One region of the Planococcus notacanthi genome, then DNA from elsewhere that is predicted to be linked to it. Evidence: riboswitches for the same ligand, from Rfam matches in the RefSeq annotation. Region 1 holds a riboswitch; the other holds the start of a gene.

Evidence for each region. A riboswitch is a leader RNA that binds a small molecule or an ion and turns the genes downstream of it on or off. The one in region 1 is predicted to bind preQ1.
Region 2: it holds a riboswitch for preQ1, as region 1 does, so the genes downstream of both, queC (7-cyano-7-deazaguanine synthase QueC) here and queF (preQ(1) synthase) in region 1, are expected to answer to the same signal.

The regions. Positions count from the first base shown of each region.
Region 1 covers NZ_JASDCQ010000003.1:83,657-92,834, forward strand. The annotation lists gene QMA01_RS11635 (MFS transporter) at 1-30, shown strand, start outside; gene QMA01_RS11640 (GNAT family N-acetyltransferase) at 60-620, shown strand; gene QMA01_RS11645 (ABC transporter ATP-binding protein) at 646-2,391, shown strand; gene QMA01_RS11650 (MerR family transcriptional regulator) at 2,454-3,218, shown strand; gene QMA01_RS11655 (endonuclease/exonuclease/phosphatase family protein) at 3,593-4,432, shown strand; gene QMA01_RS11660 (queuosine precursor transporter) at 4,475-5,128, opposite strand; gene queF (preQ(1) synthase) at 5,141-5,635, opposite strand; PreQ1 riboswitch class I at 5,733-5,780, opposite strand; gene QMA01_RS11670 (cation diffusion facilitator family transporter) at 5,886-6,794, shown strand; gene QMA01_RS11675 (phosphotransferase family protein) at 6,942-7,877, shown strand; gene QMA01_RS11680 (TraR/DksA C4-type zinc finger protein) at 7,972-8,499, shown strand; gene QMA01_RS11685 (nuclear transport factor 2 family protein) at 8,569-8,937, shown strand; gene QMA01_RS11690 (thiol-disulfide oxidoreductase DCC family protein) at 8,994-9,178, shown strand, end outside.
Region 2 covers NZ_JASDCQ010000001.1:1,420,817-1,429,994, reverse strand. The annotation lists gene nhaC (Na+/H+ antiporter NhaC) at 1-154, shown strand, start outside; gene QMA01_RS06990 (universal stress protein) at 296-715, shown strand; gene QMA01_RS06985 (zinc ribbon domain-containing protein YjdM) at 811-1,152, shown strand; gene queE (7-carboxy-7-deazaguanine synthase QueE) at 1,243-1,950, opposite strand; gene queD (6-carboxytetrahydropterin synthase QueD) at 1,947-2,372, opposite strand; gene queC (7-cyano-7-deazaguanine synthase QueC) at 2,369-3,034, opposite strand; PreQ1 riboswitch class I at 3,041-3,084, opposite strand; gene QMA01_RS06965 (DUF4362 domain-containing protein) at 3,243-3,644, shown strand; gene QMA01_RS06960 (NADP-dependent oxidoreductase) at 3,735-4,673, shown strand; gene QMA01_RS06955 (universal stress protein) at 4,729-5,235, opposite strand; gene ald (alanine dehydrogenase) at 5,486-6,604, shown strand; gene QMA01_RS06945 (M24 family metallopeptidase) at 6,644-7,741, opposite strand; gene QMA01_RS06940 (metal-dependent hydrolase) at 7,933-8,613, shown strand; gene QMA01_RS06935 (DRTGG domain-containing protein) at 9,032-9,178, shown strand, end outside.

The sequences.
Region 1 (9,178 bases):
CGTGACCGGAAAATAGTCTCGGCTTCATAAAAGAGAAATTTAAATAAGGGGGATACTGTATGACGATGAAATTGCCGGAAGTGCCGACAGCAATAAGAACGGAGCGTTTGCTTTTGCGGATGCCGATGCCTGGAGATGGAAAAATTGTGAATGCAGCAATTCAGGCCTCACTTGATGACTTAAAGCCATGGCTTGGGTTTGCGCAGGCGGAACCTTCTCCGCAGGACACGGAAATCAATCAGCTGGAGGCGCACTTGAACTTTATAAAAAAGGAAGTTTTGCGTTACCTGGTTTTTGATAAAGAAACAGGGAGCTTTATCGGCTCCACTGGCTTCCATGCTATTGAATGGGATGTGCCGAAAATGGAGATCGGCTATTGGCTGGATTCGAGAGCTACTGGAAAAGGCTATATGGCAGAAGCGGTTTCTGCATTGACTGAATTGGCTTTCTCAACTTTTAAATGCAAGCGCCTTGAAATTCAATGTGACACAGAAAATCGGAAAAGCCGAGCGATTCCAGAAAAACTGGGCTTTGTACTGGAAGGTGTTTTGCACAACGATGAACGATCAGTAGACGGCAAAAGGTTAACGGATACATGCATTTACGCTAAATTCACTTAACCCAAAACGAATAGGGGCTTTAAAGATGAAGAAGAAAGACAAAAATCAAGACGCCGGTCTGAAACCATTCATTTCATTGCTGTTGTCACTGAAGATTCCAAAGCTTGCCCTGACAATTGGGTTGCTGACAAGTTTAATCACCACACTCGTGGGCCTTGTAGTACCGCTGTTGACGAAAAACCTGGTTGATGGCTTTTCCTTTGATTCGTTGAGTGTGCCGCTGATTTTCGGAATCGCTGCGGCATTTATTGTTCAAGCCGTCATCAACGGGGTTTCGATTTACTTGCTGAGTATGGTCGGACAACGTGTGGTAGCGGGCTTGAGGGAACGGATGTGGGCACAATTGATCCGTTTGCGTGTCAGCTATTTCGATCAGCACTCGAGCGGCGAAACGGTAAGCCGTGTGGTGAATGATACAGGAATCGTCCGAAATTTAATCACAGACCACTTCCCGTCCTTCATCACAGGAATTATTTCAATTATCGGGGCAGTGATTATTTTAATCATTCTGGATTGGAAAATGACCTTGGTCATGATGCTGTCGGTACCGCTGACGATTGCTGTGATGATCCCCCTAGGCCGCCAAATGGCCAAGATTTCACGGAACCTGCAGGATGAAACCGCTCAGTTTACAGGTCATGTCCAGCAGACTTTGGGAGAAATCCGTTTAATGAAATCTTCGACAGCTGAAGAAATTGAAGAAAACAAAGGGGTACAAGGCATTCAAAAGTTATTTGCTCTTGGTATGAAAGAAGCGAAAATCTATGCGTTGATAGCACCTTTGATGTACCTGGTGGTTATGGTAGTCATTGTATCGATTATCGGCTATGGCGGGATCCGTGTGGCCAATGGCGAAATGTCGACGGGATCGTTGGTGGCGTTTCTATTGTATCTCTTTCAGATTATTGTTCCGATGGCAACCTTTGCCCGGTTTTTTACAGAGCTTCAAAAAGCCAAAGGCGCTACTGAACGAATCATTGGAATTTTAGAGTTGCCTTTGGAAGAACAGCAACAGAAGCCCGCGCTGGATATTGCCGGGAAAGCGCTGCAGGTGGAAGGAATAAGTTTTGCCTATGAAAACGGGGAACAGGTTCTAGAAGATGTATCGTTTGAAGCGCAGCCAGGGGAAATGATTGCCTTTGCGGGGCCAAGCGGCGGCGGAAAAACCACTGTGTTTGGTTTGGTCGAGCGATTTTACGAACCTTCATCCGGACGCATTTCTATTGGGAATATCCCCATCAATGAAATATCAATCGCTTCCTGGCGAGATCAGATCGGCTATGTATCTCAGGAAAGTGCCATGATGGGCGGCACAATCCGGGAAAATCTCACCTATGGCCTGCCGGATTCAGAAACGATTCCAGCCGAAGAACTTTGGCGGGTGGCTCGCATGGCTTATGCGGAAGATTTTATTCGCAGCTTCGCCGACGGATTGGATACGGAAGTCGGAGAACGCGGCGTCAAGCTATCCGGCGGACAGCGCCAACGGATTGCCATCGCACGAGCGTTTCTGCGTGATCCGAAAATCCTCATGATGGATGAAGCAACGGCCAGCCTGGACAGCCAATCAGAAGGGATTGTGCAGCAGGCATTAAGCCGATTGATGGAAGGGCGAACGACCCTGGTCATCGCTCACCGGCTGTCGACGATTGTCGATGCCGACAAAATTGTGTTTATTGAAAAAGGGCGTGTGACGGGAATTGGCACTCACCGGGAACTGACCGCTTCGCACTCACTTTACCGCGAATTTGCTGAACAGCAATTAACTTGATTGAACCGCTTGACCTTGACGCAACGTCAAGGTGTATGGTGAGTTTATCAGGAGGTGGAGAAATGGAATATACCGTGCAAAAACTGGGGAACCTGGCCGGCATCAGCACAAGAACCTTACGTTATTACGATGAAATAGGGCTCTTGAAGCCGGCAAGAAAAAGCTCGTCGGGATACCGGATCTATGGGCAGCCGGAAGTGGATAAGCTGCAGCAAATCCTTTTCTACCGCGAACTTGGTCTGGAGCTGGAACAGATAAAGAACATTGTCAATAATCCGGGTTTCAACGGTTCCCGAGCTTTGGAAGAGCACCGTGAAAAACTTCTCGCCAAACGCATGCAATTGGACCTCTTGATCATCAATGTGGAAAAAACCATTTCCGCAAAAGGAGGAGAAAGCATCATGGCTGATAATGAGAAATTTGAAGGGTTTAAACAAAAGCTGGTGGATGACAACGAACAGCAATACGGCCGCGAAATACGCGATAAATACGGCGACGATGTAGTCGATCAATCCAATGCCAAAATGCTGAACATGAGTGAAGAGAAATACCAGGCGTTTACACTTCTGGAACAGCAGGTGTTGGACCGTTTAGCAGATGCAATCAAAACAGGTGACCCATCGAGTGAGCTGGCGCAGCAAACAGCTGAATTGCATCGCCAATGGCTTGAGTTTACATGGCCATCCTACAGCAAAGAAGCGCATATGGGGCTGGCGGAGATGTATGTGGCAGACGAACGGTTTGCAGCATACTATGACAAAGTGCAGCAGGGAGCCGCACAGTTCCTTAGGGATGCCATTGCTGCCTACACGGCTCAGAATCAGTGAACATCAAAACACAGCCAATCCGACGAAATCGGGTTGGCTGTGTTTTTTCGTCTAGATTTAATGAACGTGCGTAAATGTTGCCGAGTGTGCACAAAGTTGCTTTAGCGTGCACAAGTTCTATCGAGCGTGCATTAATCCAATGAAGCGTGCGCATATTTTCTCAACCGTGCATAAACCTGTAATAAGCTAGACGGGCGACTCCGCTTTTCTTGATGTCCAGCTCCAGCGCTACATGGGCGCTTCCGCTTTTCTGGTTTACAAACTATTAACAAACCTTTACACCCCTGTTATAGCTAATCCTTCTCAGCTTGGTATACTGAAACCAATTAAAGCTGCTACCGACGATTCGGTTTAAACGAAAAGGAGAGGTTTGCATGCAAGGGTCGAAAAAGAAAGCGCCGATTGTGAAAGTCATGTCATTTAACATTGCTCATGGATTAGGGATGGATGGAATAGTAGATCTGGAGAAGACCGCTGAAGTCATTGAGGATTCCTGTGCTACAATCATCGCTTTACAGGAGGTTGACCGTTATTTTTCCGACCGCAGTTCGTTTGTGGACCAAGTAGATTGGTTGAGCCAGAGATTGAATATGCATGCAGCCTATGGCGCCAACATGAATTTTGCTGCTGAAGATTCAGAGCGCCCGAATCGCCAGTACGGCAATGTGATTTTAAGTAAGTATCCGATCAAGTACGTCGAGAACCATCTGCTGACACAGGTCTATTGTCCGTTCGGCAATAACGAACAGCGGGGAATTTTAGAGACCGTCATTGAAGTAGATGGCATTTATTTAAGTGTCTTCAATACGCATTTGGCATTGAAAGACGATGAATTGGCTGTCAGTATCGATGAAATTCTGGCGATTACCGGGAAAAGCCGTTTCCCGCGCGTACTCGCTGGAGATTTCAACGCACCATCTTCAAATGTTCACATGCAAAAGCTGAACAAACAGTTTAGAGATGCTTTTCTGAAAATGAAGAGAGGGGATGCTTATACATATCCTGCTCCTTACGTGGACAAAGAGACAACAGAAGTTTTTTGGCCAGCAACGCGAATCGATTATATTTTTTCGGACAATGATGTAGAAGTCGTCCAAGTAGCGGCTATTGAAACAGCGGTTTCTGATCATTTGCCGATTGTCGCAGATATGGTTCTGGCAGATGTGAAAGTGGGCGTCAAAGGACGTAGCCAGAAAGAACGTGCCAAAGTCTAAGCGATCGCCATTGTAAATATAGACATGTAAAAAACGGAAGCCTTAGTGGAGGGCTTCCGTTTTTTGGTGGTTATAAATTTGTTTGCCGGACTGAAGTTCACGTCTGCATAATTTGACCAATAAATAAACCAGCGGCGTATCGGCAGCAGCGACTAGCCATTTAAACAGGTATTGCGTAGCAATCATCCCGAGCAATGCGCTGGTCGGCATGGTTCCGTAAAATGCAATGGTGATGAAAATAGTGGTATCCACCAATTGGCTGGTCATCGTTGAGGCGTTATTGCGTACCCATAGTTTAGACTCGCCATGACGCTGTTTCAATTTATGGAAAATGGTGACGTCTAGGTTCTGGCTGATGAAATAAGACACAAGACTGGCCAAGGTGACGCGGAAACCTGCAGAAAAAATGGTTTCAAAAGAAGCCTGGTCTGCAAAAAATGGAGCAGAAGGCAAATGGATGGCAAAGAAAATAAATGCCAATGCGCAAAGCTGCGTGACGAAACCGGCGGTGACTGTCTGCCGTGCTGCTTCTTTGCCATATACTTCTGCAATAGTATCAGTGATTGGAAACGTGAAGACATAGACGATGACGGCGGCCGGCAATACAGCCCATTCACCGATGCTGAACAATTTGACTGCTAAAATATTCGACAAGATCAATAAGCCGACAAAGGCGCCGTTCAAATAAAGCAACATGTTCGGTGCCTCCTACCGGTTGGTGATCGTTTCAGGATTCATGTCATGATTCATCATCCGGTACGATGCCATTTCTTCGTATTTTGTTCCTGGCTTTCCGTAGTTGGTGTAGGGATCGATGGATAATCCGCCACGCGGCGTGAATTTTCCCCATACTTCGATATAGCGGGGGGCCATCAATTTGATCAAATCATTCATGATGATGTTGACGACATCCTCGTGGAAATCCCCATGATTCCGGAAGCTGAATAAGTAAAGTTTCAATGATTTGCTTTCCACCAATGTTTTATCAGGGATGAAGCTCAAGTAAATGGTGGCGAAATCAGGCTGTCCCGTTTGGGGGCAAAGCGACGTGAATTCGGGACAATTAAACTTCACAAAATAATCGCGGGTATGCAGATTATCGATCGGTTCGAGAATATCCGGATCGTACTCAAATTTGTACTTGGTTTGTTGATTGCCGAGCAATGATAGATGCTCAAGTGTGTCTTCGTTTCTTCCTGCCATGAAAACGGCCTCCTTTTAGATGGCCGGCTTGAAAGAGGGCTATAAAAAACGGACAAAAGAAAAAGCCAAATCGCATGTGGATTTGGCTGAGTTTCGACAATCCATAGTTTTTTATAGAGGGTGAAATGCTATGAACCTCTCCCGTCGCCGGGTTATTTACTTTTACTAACCTATCGTATAAGACTTGCTATTCGTTGTCAAACGGCTGTTTTTGGTAAAATAGCAGCAAGACGACGGAGGCGAATGTAAGATGGGACACGATCATAGCCATAACCATTTTGAAACAGCCAGGAGCGGCAACAAAAAAGCATTGATTCTGGCGCTCGGCATCACAGCCGGCATCATGCTGCTGGAATTTTTCGGTGGCCTTTTGACCAATAGCCTGGCGTTGATTGCCGACAGTGGACATATGCTTTCGGACACTGTTTCGCTGGCGCTCAGCTTGTCCGCTATCTGGTTTTCCGGAAAAGCGGCTTCTGCTAAAAAAACCTATGGGTATTACCGCTTTGAAATCATTACCGCCTTTATCAATGGCGCAACTCTATTTATCATCGCCGGATTGATCATCTATGAAGCCATTGGACGTTTTGTTGAGCCACCTGAAGTAGAGGGCGGCTGGATGCTGATCATTGCTGCCATCGGCCTTCTGGCAAATCTATTGAGTGCGTGGGTGCTGAACCGCAACGCAGATGTCCATGGCAACTTGAACATGAAAAGTGCTTATATGCACGTTATTGGAGACGCATTGGGCTCAATCGGTGCGATAGTGGCTGGAATATTGATTCTTCTGTTTGACTGGACGGTGGCGGATCCCATCATTTCGGTAGTTGTTGCTTTACTGATTTTGCGGAGTGCTTGGGGCATTATCCGGAACAGCCTCCATATTTTGATGGAAGGAACGCCCCACACCATCGATGCCCAAGAAGTGAAGGCATTGCTTATTGAAATTGAAGGGGTTTTGGATGTCCATGATCTTCACGTTTGGACGATTACGTCGGGCATGGATTTATTTACTTGCCATATCGATGTAGCGAAAGATACTGATGAGCAGCAGGTCCTTCAGAAGGCATTGAAGCTGGTCCATGATCATTGTGGAATCGAACATGCAACTATTCAAATTGAAAAGGCGGAGTCAATGCATCATTCATTGAAAGTTTGAATCTTGTCGGCTGGCTGGTCTGAATAGCGGGTATTTGTAGTGATAGAAAACATGATTTTCTCAGCAATTTGCCTCATCTCACAGTGAGGCTCTTAGATGTTCATGGTACACTAGAGCTAAAATAGTAGGCAGAAAGGAGCGGTAAGGATGGCAGCAGGTTATGGCAATGAATTGCAGACGCAAGCTTTGCAATGGATACAAACACAGCTTGGAAACACTGCAGAAATTACGGGCGTCAAGCCGCTGACAGGCGGAACTTCTTCCATGTTGTTTGAACTGGCTGTCGAAGAAAACGGCGTTTCGCTTTCGTATGTATTGCGGCTTTTCCATAAAATAGATTGGTTGGAGAAAGAACCGGATTTAGCAAAACACGAAGCGGAAAGCCTTCAGTTTGCTGAACAAGCTGGCCATCCGGTCCCTCATTTACTTGCTTACGATGAAACGGGCGAAAAAAGCGGATTGCCGGCAGTCTTGATGACAAAAGTGCCTGGTTCTGTCATATTGCAGCCGTCTAACGATGAAAAATGGCTGGATGGCCTGGCAGCTGCTTTAGCTGAAATCCATCAAACCAAGGCAGAGGGCTTTCCTTATGAATATTTTTCCTACAATAATGCATTTTTGCTGGAAAAACCGACCTGGTCCAAGATCCAGAACGATTGGATGCGTGCTTTTTATATTGTGGCAGAAAGCCGCCCTGAAGCTCAGGAATGTTTTATTCACCGGGATTTTCATCCCGCTAATGTACTGTGGGAAAACAAAGAAATCAGCGCTATCGTAGACTGGGTAAATGCTTGCCGGGGGCCGGCGGGAATCGATGTAGGCCATTGCCGTGTCAACTTGGCGCAGCTTTACGGAATTTCAGTCGCCAATGATTTTTTGGCGGCTTACCAGAGACATGCCGGGAATTCATTTACTTATGATCCGTATTGGGACCTTTTATCGCTGATTGATACATTGGATGGATCACCAGTTGTGTATCCCGGCTGGAAAGCCTTTGGCATGAAGGGCTTGTCCGATGAATTAGTCCGCCACCGTCTGGATGATTATTTAATGAGTCTTCTCGACCGTTTCGACGATTATTGAGCTGCAGAGCGGCAGCGACCAGTTTACTTCCAGGTTTGATTTCTCCGATAAAGGCAATATATAGGATAAGTGAGTTTTTTGAGGAGGAAATCGGATGAAGGATGAACAGCTGAAGCAATTAAAAAAACAATTGGAAGAACAAGTGGCATCGCTGGAAGAGCGCGTTGAACAAGATGAAGAGTTTGAGACAACGGAACTTTCGAATTATGACAATCATCCTGCAGATAACGCCACCGACCTGTATGACCAGGAACGTGGAATGGCGTTGACGCAGTTTAAAGAGGAAGAGCTGGAAGAAGCGAAAACGGCTTTGGCAGCAATTGAAGACGGCACGTATGGCAAGTGTTCGGTATGCGGCAAAGAAATACCGTTCGAGCGGCTGGAAGCATTGCCGACCGCATTGACCTGCATCGATCATGCAGATCAGGAGGTCGATTTGGAAAGCCGTCCGCCGGAAGAAGATGTGCTGCAAGCTTCTACAGGACAGCCAGTCAAGAAAGAAGACGATGGCATCCGTGATTACCAGGACAGCTTTGAAGATGTAGAGGACTTTGGCTCCTCTGATACTCCGCAGGATCAGCCCGATGAAGATCCGCAGGATTTCTTTAAAGACGATAAATAAAATAGCGTGAATAAACCCCCTGACTTCGCGCCAGGGGGTTTATTTCCCGGGAAATAAGGGGTGATGAGGATGGCTATGGACAAATTAACCGAAGAGTTCTATGAATTGGAATGCAGCCACTTGAAGCCGGAAGTAAGAGTTTCGACAGACAAGCTCGGCGAAATACTGGACGACGAATTTTATGAATTTGGCAGTTCAGGCGGATTAATCAAACGGTCGCATTACAACGAAGACCATCCATTAAATCCGGATCCGATGGAAATAAAATCTTTTACCGTACATGAGCTGGGTCCGGCTGCTGTTTTGACTACGTATCAAATCCATAATCAAAAGACGGGAAAGTTGACCAATCGCAGTTCGGTTTGGAAAAAAAGAGAAAGTGGCTGGAAATTATTTTTCCATCAAGGAACAGTTTCAACAAACGAAGTGTTTCAATAAAGGGAAAAGAGGATATTTAGGTAACAGAACTATTTTTGGTGGAGGAGGAAACAGATATGGAACATGCCATTGTGTTATTTGATGGAGATTGCAACTTTTGTGATTCAAGCGTTCAGTTTATTATAAATCATGACCCGGCCGGTTATTATCAATTTGCTTCATTGCAAAGTGAAATTGGCCAGGAACTTTCCAAGAAGTACAAAGTGCCAGATGATGTGGATAGCGTAGTCTTGATAAAAGA
Region 2 (9,178 bases), on a different contig from region 1:
TCCCTGGAGCGTCTGCGGAATCTTTATTACAGGGGGCATCGGTGTTTCGACGCTTGATTATCTTCCTTTCGCCTTCTTTTGCCTCTTGTCTCCATTATTGACTGTACTGTTTGGTTTTACAGGAAAAACGTTGACGTACAAGCAAGCTAAATAAAATAGAAAAGCAGGAACAGGTGATGCTTAGGCTCATCTGTTTTTATTTCAGTAGAGGGAATTTCGAAAGGGAGTCGAATAGTACTCGTAACAGACTATTTTGCCGCCATGCCTCGGAAAAACAGTCGAAGGAGTGGATAAAATGTATCAATCAATTTTATTAGCCGTAGACGGTTCGGAGAATTCCATGCGGGCTGGCAAACAAGCCGCACAACTGGCATCTCTGATAACAGGTGTGGAAGTGACGGTGTTATATGTTTCGGATTTCAACGAAGACAGCAACGAAGAAGTGCATGATGGCGGTTCGGTTGAGTTTGAACTGTCGCGTGAGAAAAAAATTCAGCCTGTCAGAGAATCATTGGAGCGTGAAAATATCTATTATAAAACGGAAATCATGCATGGCCGGCCGGCGCCAGTCATCATCGAGCTGGCTAACGACGGCAATTTTGATTTGGTGGTCATCGGCAGCAGAGGGTTGAATCCGATTTCTGAAATGGTTTTAGGGAGCGTCAGCCATAAAGTCTTAAATCATGTGCATTGTCCAGTTCTCGTCGTGAAATAAGGCAGACCGGTCAGCATTCGATTCTGGTATACTGGAGAAAATGATCGGTCTGCCAGTTGCTTGAGATACTGCAAGACCAGCTGGAGGAAAAATCAATGGAAAATTTACCGAATTGTCCCGAATGCAACTCTGAGTATACGTATGAAGATGGCCGCTTGCTGGTATGTCCGGAATGCGCTCACGAGTGGAGCCTTGTAGCTGAGGCTGAAAACGCGGAAGCAGAACAGCTTGTTAAAGATGCCAATGGCACGCTTCTGAAAGATGGAGACGCGGTTACTGTCATCAAAGATTTGAAAGTCAAAGGCAGTTCTTCTACTTTGAAGATTGGCACTAAAGTAAAGAGTATCCGTTTGGTAGAAGGCGACCATAACATCGATTGCAAAATTGATGGTTTTGGCGCAATGAAGCTGAAATCGGAATTCGTCAAAAAAGTGTAACGTGAAAAGACCCCGTGCAAACTTAGCGAAAAGTTTGCACGGGGTCTTTCGATTATAAAGAAACTAACAGCTATTCTACTCGGCCAACTGTCATACGCCGCGTTTATTGCCCCAAACCAACGTGTGCAATTGAGGCAATACCTTCACGTCGTTCATAACGGAAGAGCGTACATGGTAATCGATCAATTGCTCGTACCGCTGCAGCAAATCGGCGACCAGCTGCGTGTCATCCGTTGTCGCTGTGTCTTCATTGCCGGTCTGAAGAAAGAACGGAACAGCTGGATAACGCTGATGAAGATTTTCTGCATAGGCAAAATCATCCTGGTCGAATACAACGACTTTCAAACTGACATTGGCGTTTTGCAGTTTGTCGATAAAGAAATCCAATTTGGCAAAATCCGTCGACATGCCTGAGCTGGGTGGTTTAGGCGATAAGGTGATGTCATCGATTGCTGCCAGCCAGTCTTGCCAAATGGAGGCCTGTGTCTCAACAGCAACTTTCCAGCCCTGCTGGTGGCAAAGATCGACCAATTCAGCTATGCCTTTGTGAAGTGCAGGATTGCCTCCGGAAATGGTGACGTGTGAAAATGCCTTGCCGCCTATGCGGATCAATTCTTCAATAATATCTTCAGGCTGCTTGGAAGTGCTGGTGCCTGTGCCGTCCCAAGTGAATTTTGAATCGCACCAAGAGCAGGAATAGTCGCATCCAGCGGTGCGCACGAACATGGTTTTTTGCCCCATGACCATGCCTTCTCCCTGTATAGTCGGACCAAAGATTTCCATGACGGGAATTCTCATGACAGGTCTTCCTTGCGCGGCCGGTAGACCACATAGCTTGTCGGCGTTTCGCGGACAATGACCTGCAGGCAGTCGGGCCGGTTGCTTTTCGTTTTCAGCACATGCTGAATGGACTGCCAAACCTGCTGGGCAAGCAATTCAGTAGTGGGAAATTTAGTTGCAAATTCAGCATGATCATTCAAGACACTGTGGTCGTATTTTTTATGAATCAATTCTTTCAGCAATTTAAAGTCAATCAGGAAGCCGGTGGCGTCAAGCTCATTGCCGGCAATGGTAATGTTCAGGTGGTAAGTATGGCCGTGCATCATCCGGCATTTCCCGGCATCTTCGCTGGGAATAAAATGTGCTGCAGAGAAATGCAGGTCTTTATTGAGTTCGAATTGAAAGTTATGCGTAGCTGTCGGATAAAATTGCTGCATCATATGATTGTACCTGCTGATTTTTTCGCCTGATAGCGGGCAAGCCCATCATTGCGCAATTGACAGGCCGGGCAATGGCCACAACCGGTGCTCGGGATGCCGTTATAGCAGGTCAGCGTTTTCTTCTGGACAAACTCAAATGCATCAAGTGTGTCAGAGAGCTCCCATACTTCGGCTTTATCGAGCCACATCAGCGGGGTATGGATAATGAATTGCTTGTCCATGGCCAAATTCAATGTGACATTCAACGAGCGGATAAAAGTATCCCGGCAATCGGGATAACCGCTGAAATCCGTTTGGCTGACGCCGGTGATCAAATGCCGTGAACCGATGGCATCTGCATAAACCGCTGCAAAAGACAGAAATAAGTGGTTTCTGCCTGGTACAAAAGTGGAAGGCAGTTGTCCTTCTTCATCACTTACGGCGATATCATCACGCGTCAATGCATTCGCGGATAATTGGTTGATCAACGTCATATCCAATACTTTGAACGAGACGCCGAGTTCTTCGGCGATTTTTCGTGCGCATTCAATCTCAGCTGAATGGCGCTGGCCATAATCGAATGTGACCGTGGCCACTTCCTTAAAATTCTTGATGGCCCAAAACAGGCAAGTGGTGCTGTCCTGGCCGCCGCTGAAAACAACGACTGCTTTTTCATTTTTCATCTGTAACACTCCTTAGTTTTTTAGAGAGGGAGTTTGCGAACCTCTTTGAACGAACAGTTTTAATGATAACATATTGTGCACTAGAGGAAACAATTGACAGAAAGCTTGTGATGTCATCAGACAAATGCGTTACCCGCAAGCCGGTCAATGATGAAATCTGTAATTATTCAATACGCAATGCGTCTAATCTGCAATGGGAGGTGTAGAGATGAAACGAATCGCTTTACTGGTGTTGATAGCAGCAACAGCAGTTGCCTGCAACCGGGAATCGTTTGAAGAAGGAGATATCATCGAAGATGCTCAAGGCGAAATCACGAACGGGGAGCGCCTGTATGAGTTTTATGAACACACGGAAAATGGAGAAGAAGATGCCGTAAGAGTGATCAGCTACACGACAGAAGGTGATCCCATCTATCATGATCTGCATTTTGATGGCAACAAAATTGAGTCCGTAGAAGATAATAGAGAAGATCAGTTCAGTTCTGAAGAAGTTGTCATCAGACAATGCGAATCAATCCTGATTCTGACTTCCGAAACTGAAGCGATATATGTTCTGCGGGAATGTGACCCTGAATCCGGATGGGATACCATTCTGCACGAAACCTGGTAAGACGCTTTACCACCAAATATCACCAAGTTTTTTATGAGTAATTTTTCTGTATAAGGGTATATTTGATAATAACGGAAGGAGAGATGTGAGATGAAAGCAATCGTCATTGATAGTTACGGCGGCAAAGAGCAATTGAAGGAACAGCAAGTGGATAAACCGGCAATTACGGACAATCAGGTTCTGGTGGAGATCCATGCTACTTCCATCAACCCGATTGACTGGAAATTGCGTGAAGGATATTTGAAAGAACTGCTGCCTTGGGAGTTTCCAATTATTTTAGGTTGGGATGCAGCAGGCACCATTGCTGAAGTTGGCAAAGACGTAAAGCACTTTAAAGTGGGCGACCGTGTTTTCGCAAGACCTGCAACTACGCGTCAAGGAACCTATGCAGAATATGTGCCTGTGGATGAAGACTTGCTTGCGCATATGCCGGAAAGTATGACATTCGAAGAGGGGGCCGCAATTCCGTTGACGGGATTGACAGCTTACCAATGTCTTGTGGACTTTGCAGAAGTGAAAAAAGGCGATAAAGTGCTGATCCATGCGGGAGCCGGCGGTGTCGGCAGTATGGCCATTCAAATTGCCAACAGCATCGGTGCTTATGTGGCGACAACGGCCAGCGATAAAAACGATGAATTGGTTAAATCTTTGGGAGCCAATCGGGTCATCAACTACCGTGAAGAAGATTTCAGCGAGCTGCTGGAAGATTTCGACGCAGTATTGGATACGATGGGCGGCGAAGTTCTCGATAAAAGCTTTAAGGTCCTGAAAAAAGGTGGGAAATTGATCTCCATTGCTGGACAGCCTTCTGCTGAAAAAGCGGAGCAACACGAAGTGAAGGCCAGTGACTTTTGGCTGGAACCGAGTGGAGAGCAATTAAAAAAGTTAGCAAACCTTTATGTATCTGGCGAATTGAAGCCTACAATCGGTGAAGTATTTGCATTTACTGAACGAGGTTTGCAAGATGCACATGAGTTAAGTGAATCTCATCATGCCAGAGGAAAAATAATCATCAAAATAAAAGCTTAATAAAACGAAAGAGCCTCTCACAAAATTATGTGAGAGGCTTTTTTCGTCTGTTATTTTAGAAGTTTTCAGGTTTACCTGATTTGTCTTCTGAATAATATTCATCGGGAGCATCGTTTTGGGCTTCTTCTGTACGGACGACCAAAACATCGCATTTTGCAGAACGGACAATGTGTTCAGATACGCTTCCGATTAAGAAACGTTCAACTGCATTTAATCCGGTAGCACCACAGACGATTAGGTCTGCTTCCACTTTTTGAGCCAACTCTCTTGAAATCATTGTTTTTGGAGAACCATAATCAACAACAATATTCACTTTTTGAACCCCGCCTGCTAAAGCTTCTTTCTTATAATCTTCCAGCAGGTCTTCGGCGAATTTTTGGGCGCGGTCGGCGATGGAGCGGTCATATGCTTCAATTGCTGCAAATGAGCGGGTGTCGATTACGTTCACCAAATTTAATGTGGCATTGTTCCGCTCAGCTATGCCGACCGATTTTTTGAATGCCCATTCCGCTTCTTTTGACCCGTCTACTGCTACAAGAATCTGACTATACTTTAATGTCATCCTACATTCCTCCTTTGTCTCTACTTATACTATTCGCTATAACTGCAAGAGTTCCTTCTAAATTGAAGTTAATTTTACTGAATATTTGTCAAATTAAAGACGGTGATGAGTCCTTCTGGTAACAGCATCAGAAAGGAGGGCAGCTGATATGACAGCGGAAACAAGTGAAGTCTGATAGAATAAAGTAGATATCAGAATAAACAATCTATTGTACCGGATTAAACTACTTAAAATGATGGAGGGTTTCGAAATGCGAATTGGTGTACCGAAAGAAGTAAAGAACAATGAAAACAGAATAGCCATGACACCGGCCGGCGTAGTCAATCTTGAAGTTCATGGGCATGATGTATTTATTCAGTCGGGCGCTGGTCTGGGTTCCGGTTTTACCGATGAAGATTACAGTGCAGCTGGTGCGAAAATTGTTGAAACAGCGGACGAAGCCTGGGCACAGGAAATGGTCATGAAAGTAAAAGAACCCGTCCAGGAAGAGTACCGTTATTTCCGGGAAGGACTGATTCTGTTCACCTATCTGCATCTAGCGCCTGAAAAAGAGTTGACTCAGGCATTGCTGGAAGCTAAAGTGACAGGCATTGCGTACGAAACGGTGCAGTTGCCCAACAATTCCTTGCCGTTGCTGACACCAATGAGTGAAGTGGCAGGCCGGATGTCCACGCAGATCGGAGCTCAGTTCCTCGAGAAGATACACGGCGGTGCAGGGATTCTGCTAGGCGGTATTCCCGGCGTCGGCCGAGGGAATGTTGCCATAATCGGTGCAGGTGTAGCGGGAACCAACGCTGCAAAAGTAGCCGTTGGAATGGGGGCGAATGTGACGATCCTGGATTTGAATCCCGATCGCTTGCGTCAATTGGATGACCAGTTCGGTCAGGATGTACAGACCTTGATGTCCAATCCGCTGAATATTGCAGAATCCGTGAAAAAGGCGGATTTGGTTATTGGAGCTGTTTTGATTCCGGGGGCGAAAGCACCTAAATTGGTGAAAGAAGACATGATCAAATCCATGAATCCGGGTTCCGTGGTGGTTGATATCGCGATTGACCAAGGCGGAATTTTTGAAACCAGTGATCGCATCACGACCCACGATGAACCGACCTATGTGAAACATGGAGTCGTTCATTATGCAGTCGCGAATATGCCCGGTGCTGTTCCCAGAACTTCAACAATTGGTTTGACGAACGTTACAGTACCCTACGCCGTGCAGATCGCGAATAAAGGATTTGCAAAAGCAATCTCCGAAAACGAAGCTTTGAAAAAAGGAGTAAATACATTGGGGGGCCATGTCACCTACCAGGCAGTGGCTGCTGATCAGGGACTGGAATATAAGTCAGTCGACGAGATATTAGGGAAATAAAAAAATGGCATCGGAGAAAATCCGATGCCATTTTTATAATTAATTTGTAATGATCTGAAGTTCTTTCGGGAATTTCGTCAACACTTCATAGCCGTCTTCTGTAACCGCCACATCGTCTTCGATGCGAACGCCGACTGTGCCGGGAACGTAAATGCCAGGCTCCAAAGTAAAGACCATCCCTTTTTCCATCTTCATCGGATTCGCACCGTGGATAGAAGGGAATTCATGCACGGAGATGCCGAGGCCATGTCCCAGGCGGTGCGTGAAATAGTCACCGTATCCTGCATCCGTAATGACCTTACGTGAAATCTGGTCGAGTTCAGCTGCAGTAACACCTGGTTTGACGGCTTCGAGTGCAGCCGTTTCAGCTTTCAAGACAATCTCATATACTTTTTTCTGCTCTTCGCCTGGTTCACCAAGTGCCAATGTGCGGGTGATGTCCGAACAATAGCCTTTATGGACAACGCCAAGGTCGAATAAAACCAAATCACCATTCTGCAGTTTCCGGTCACCGGTTTTGCCGTGAGGCGACGCGGCCTTATCTCCAGCCAATACGGTCGTATCGAAAGACATATGGGTTACGCCGCGTTTTTTCAAAGCCAATTCAATTTCAGTCATCACTTCAACTTCGGTGATGCCTTCTTTAATTGTTTTGGCCGCAACTTCGATGGCATAATCAGCCAATGCTGCCGCTTCACGCAAAATCTGAAGTTCTGCATTGTCTTTGATGACCCGCATAGCATTCAGCTGGTCATCCATTTGGACAATTTGGAGCGAGCCGAATAATGAAAGAATGGCATCGTAACGGTCAACCGTCATATGCGCTTTTTCGATTGCCAATGCCTTCACTTCAACTCCACGCGATTGGACGGTGTTGAACAGGATTTCCATAGAGTTCTGTGTATCTTCGTGCCCGATGATTTCGCCCGTCCATCCTGCGTTTTTTGCGTCGGGCATTTCCATTTTCGGACAGATCAGAAATGGCTCAGCTTCAGCGAAGACCATTACACCCAGCAGGCGTTCATGCGGGTTGCTTTGGAAACCGCTGACGTAAAAGACGTTATAAGGATCGGTGATGAACGCCGCATCGATTGATTGTTCCTTTAAATAATTCTGTAATTGCTTGATTTTGGTCATATGTATTCCTCCTCTACATGTGTAGCATATCAAAAATCAGGGTATAAAACAGCTATGTGAGTTGAATTAACCAGCGCTTCACCATTCAATCAGCCCGAAAACAGGATGAAGACATTTTGTCAGCTTTTATCAGAAAGAACCAGTTCAGCTCTTATATCCATCATTATTTAAAAACTTTTTGGAGGGATTTCATGCACATCTCATATCACGGACATTCCATTGTAAAAATCAAAACGGGTGAGCACACGATTTTAATCGACCCGTTCATCAACGGCAACGAATTGACAGACTTGAAAGTAGGGGATGAAAAACCCACGGCGATTTTATTGACGCATGCACATAACGACCATGTTGGAGATACTGTGGAATTGGCAAAAAGCAATAATGCACAAGTTGTGGCGCCAGTTGAGTTGGCTAATTATTTGGGCAGCCAGGGAGTGAGTGCTGCTGGAATGAATCTGGGCGGCGCACATGAATTTGATTTTGGCGTAGTGAAATTCACAAAAGCATTTCATAGTTCTTCCTATACTACTGAAGAAGGTGAAGTGGTATACGGCGGTATGCCAGCCGGAATCCTCTTTAAGGCTGAAGGCAAGACAGTTTACCATGCCGGCGATACCGAAGTTTTCGGTGACATGAAAATTCTTGGGGAACGCAATGAAATTGATGTAGCGTTTGTGCCCATCGGCGATTTTTTCACTATGGGGCCGGAAGATGCAGCGTATGCGGTTGAATTGTTAAAGCCGAAAGTAGTGGTGCCGATCCATTACAATACGTTCCCGCCAATCAAACAAGATCCGGAGCATTTCAAGTCACTGGTAAAAGGTGCAGAAGTGAATATTCTGCAGCCAGGTGGCAGCATCGAATTATAATAAGTACAAAACCCCGAAGAGCAGAGGCTTTTCGGGGTTTTTCATGGACTCCGGGAACAGTTTTGCTGGTCTGGCAAAACCCCCTGCTCCTGCAGCACTGCGCGCTTCGTCGCAATGAGATGGGTCAACTAATCTTGCCCCATCTCTTGCCTGTCGGAGGCCAACAGGAAGTGGGTCAGGTAACCGTTGCGACAGGAAGTCGCGGTCTTAGGTTGCCTTCCATCGCCCGTCTCCACTTTTCGATTGTCCAGTTGCGACGGGCTGTTCCTCGGTACGTAAGCCCCTCTGGCAGTTCGGCTGAAAAAACGCCGCTCAGCCAGATCGTCTTACGCCTGTCGGACCAGGACGCCCGTCTCCACTTTTCTTGTAATTATGCTACACTATAATGTACAGCTACGTAGAAAGAATGGGTGAAATCATGGCGACTAAACATGAACAGATATTGGATTATATTGAAACTTTAGCGGTAGGGGAAAAAATTTCCGTGCGGCGCATTGCGAAAGATTTGCAGGTCAGTGAAGGTACCGCTTACCGGGCTATCAAAGAAGCGGAGACGAAACGATTG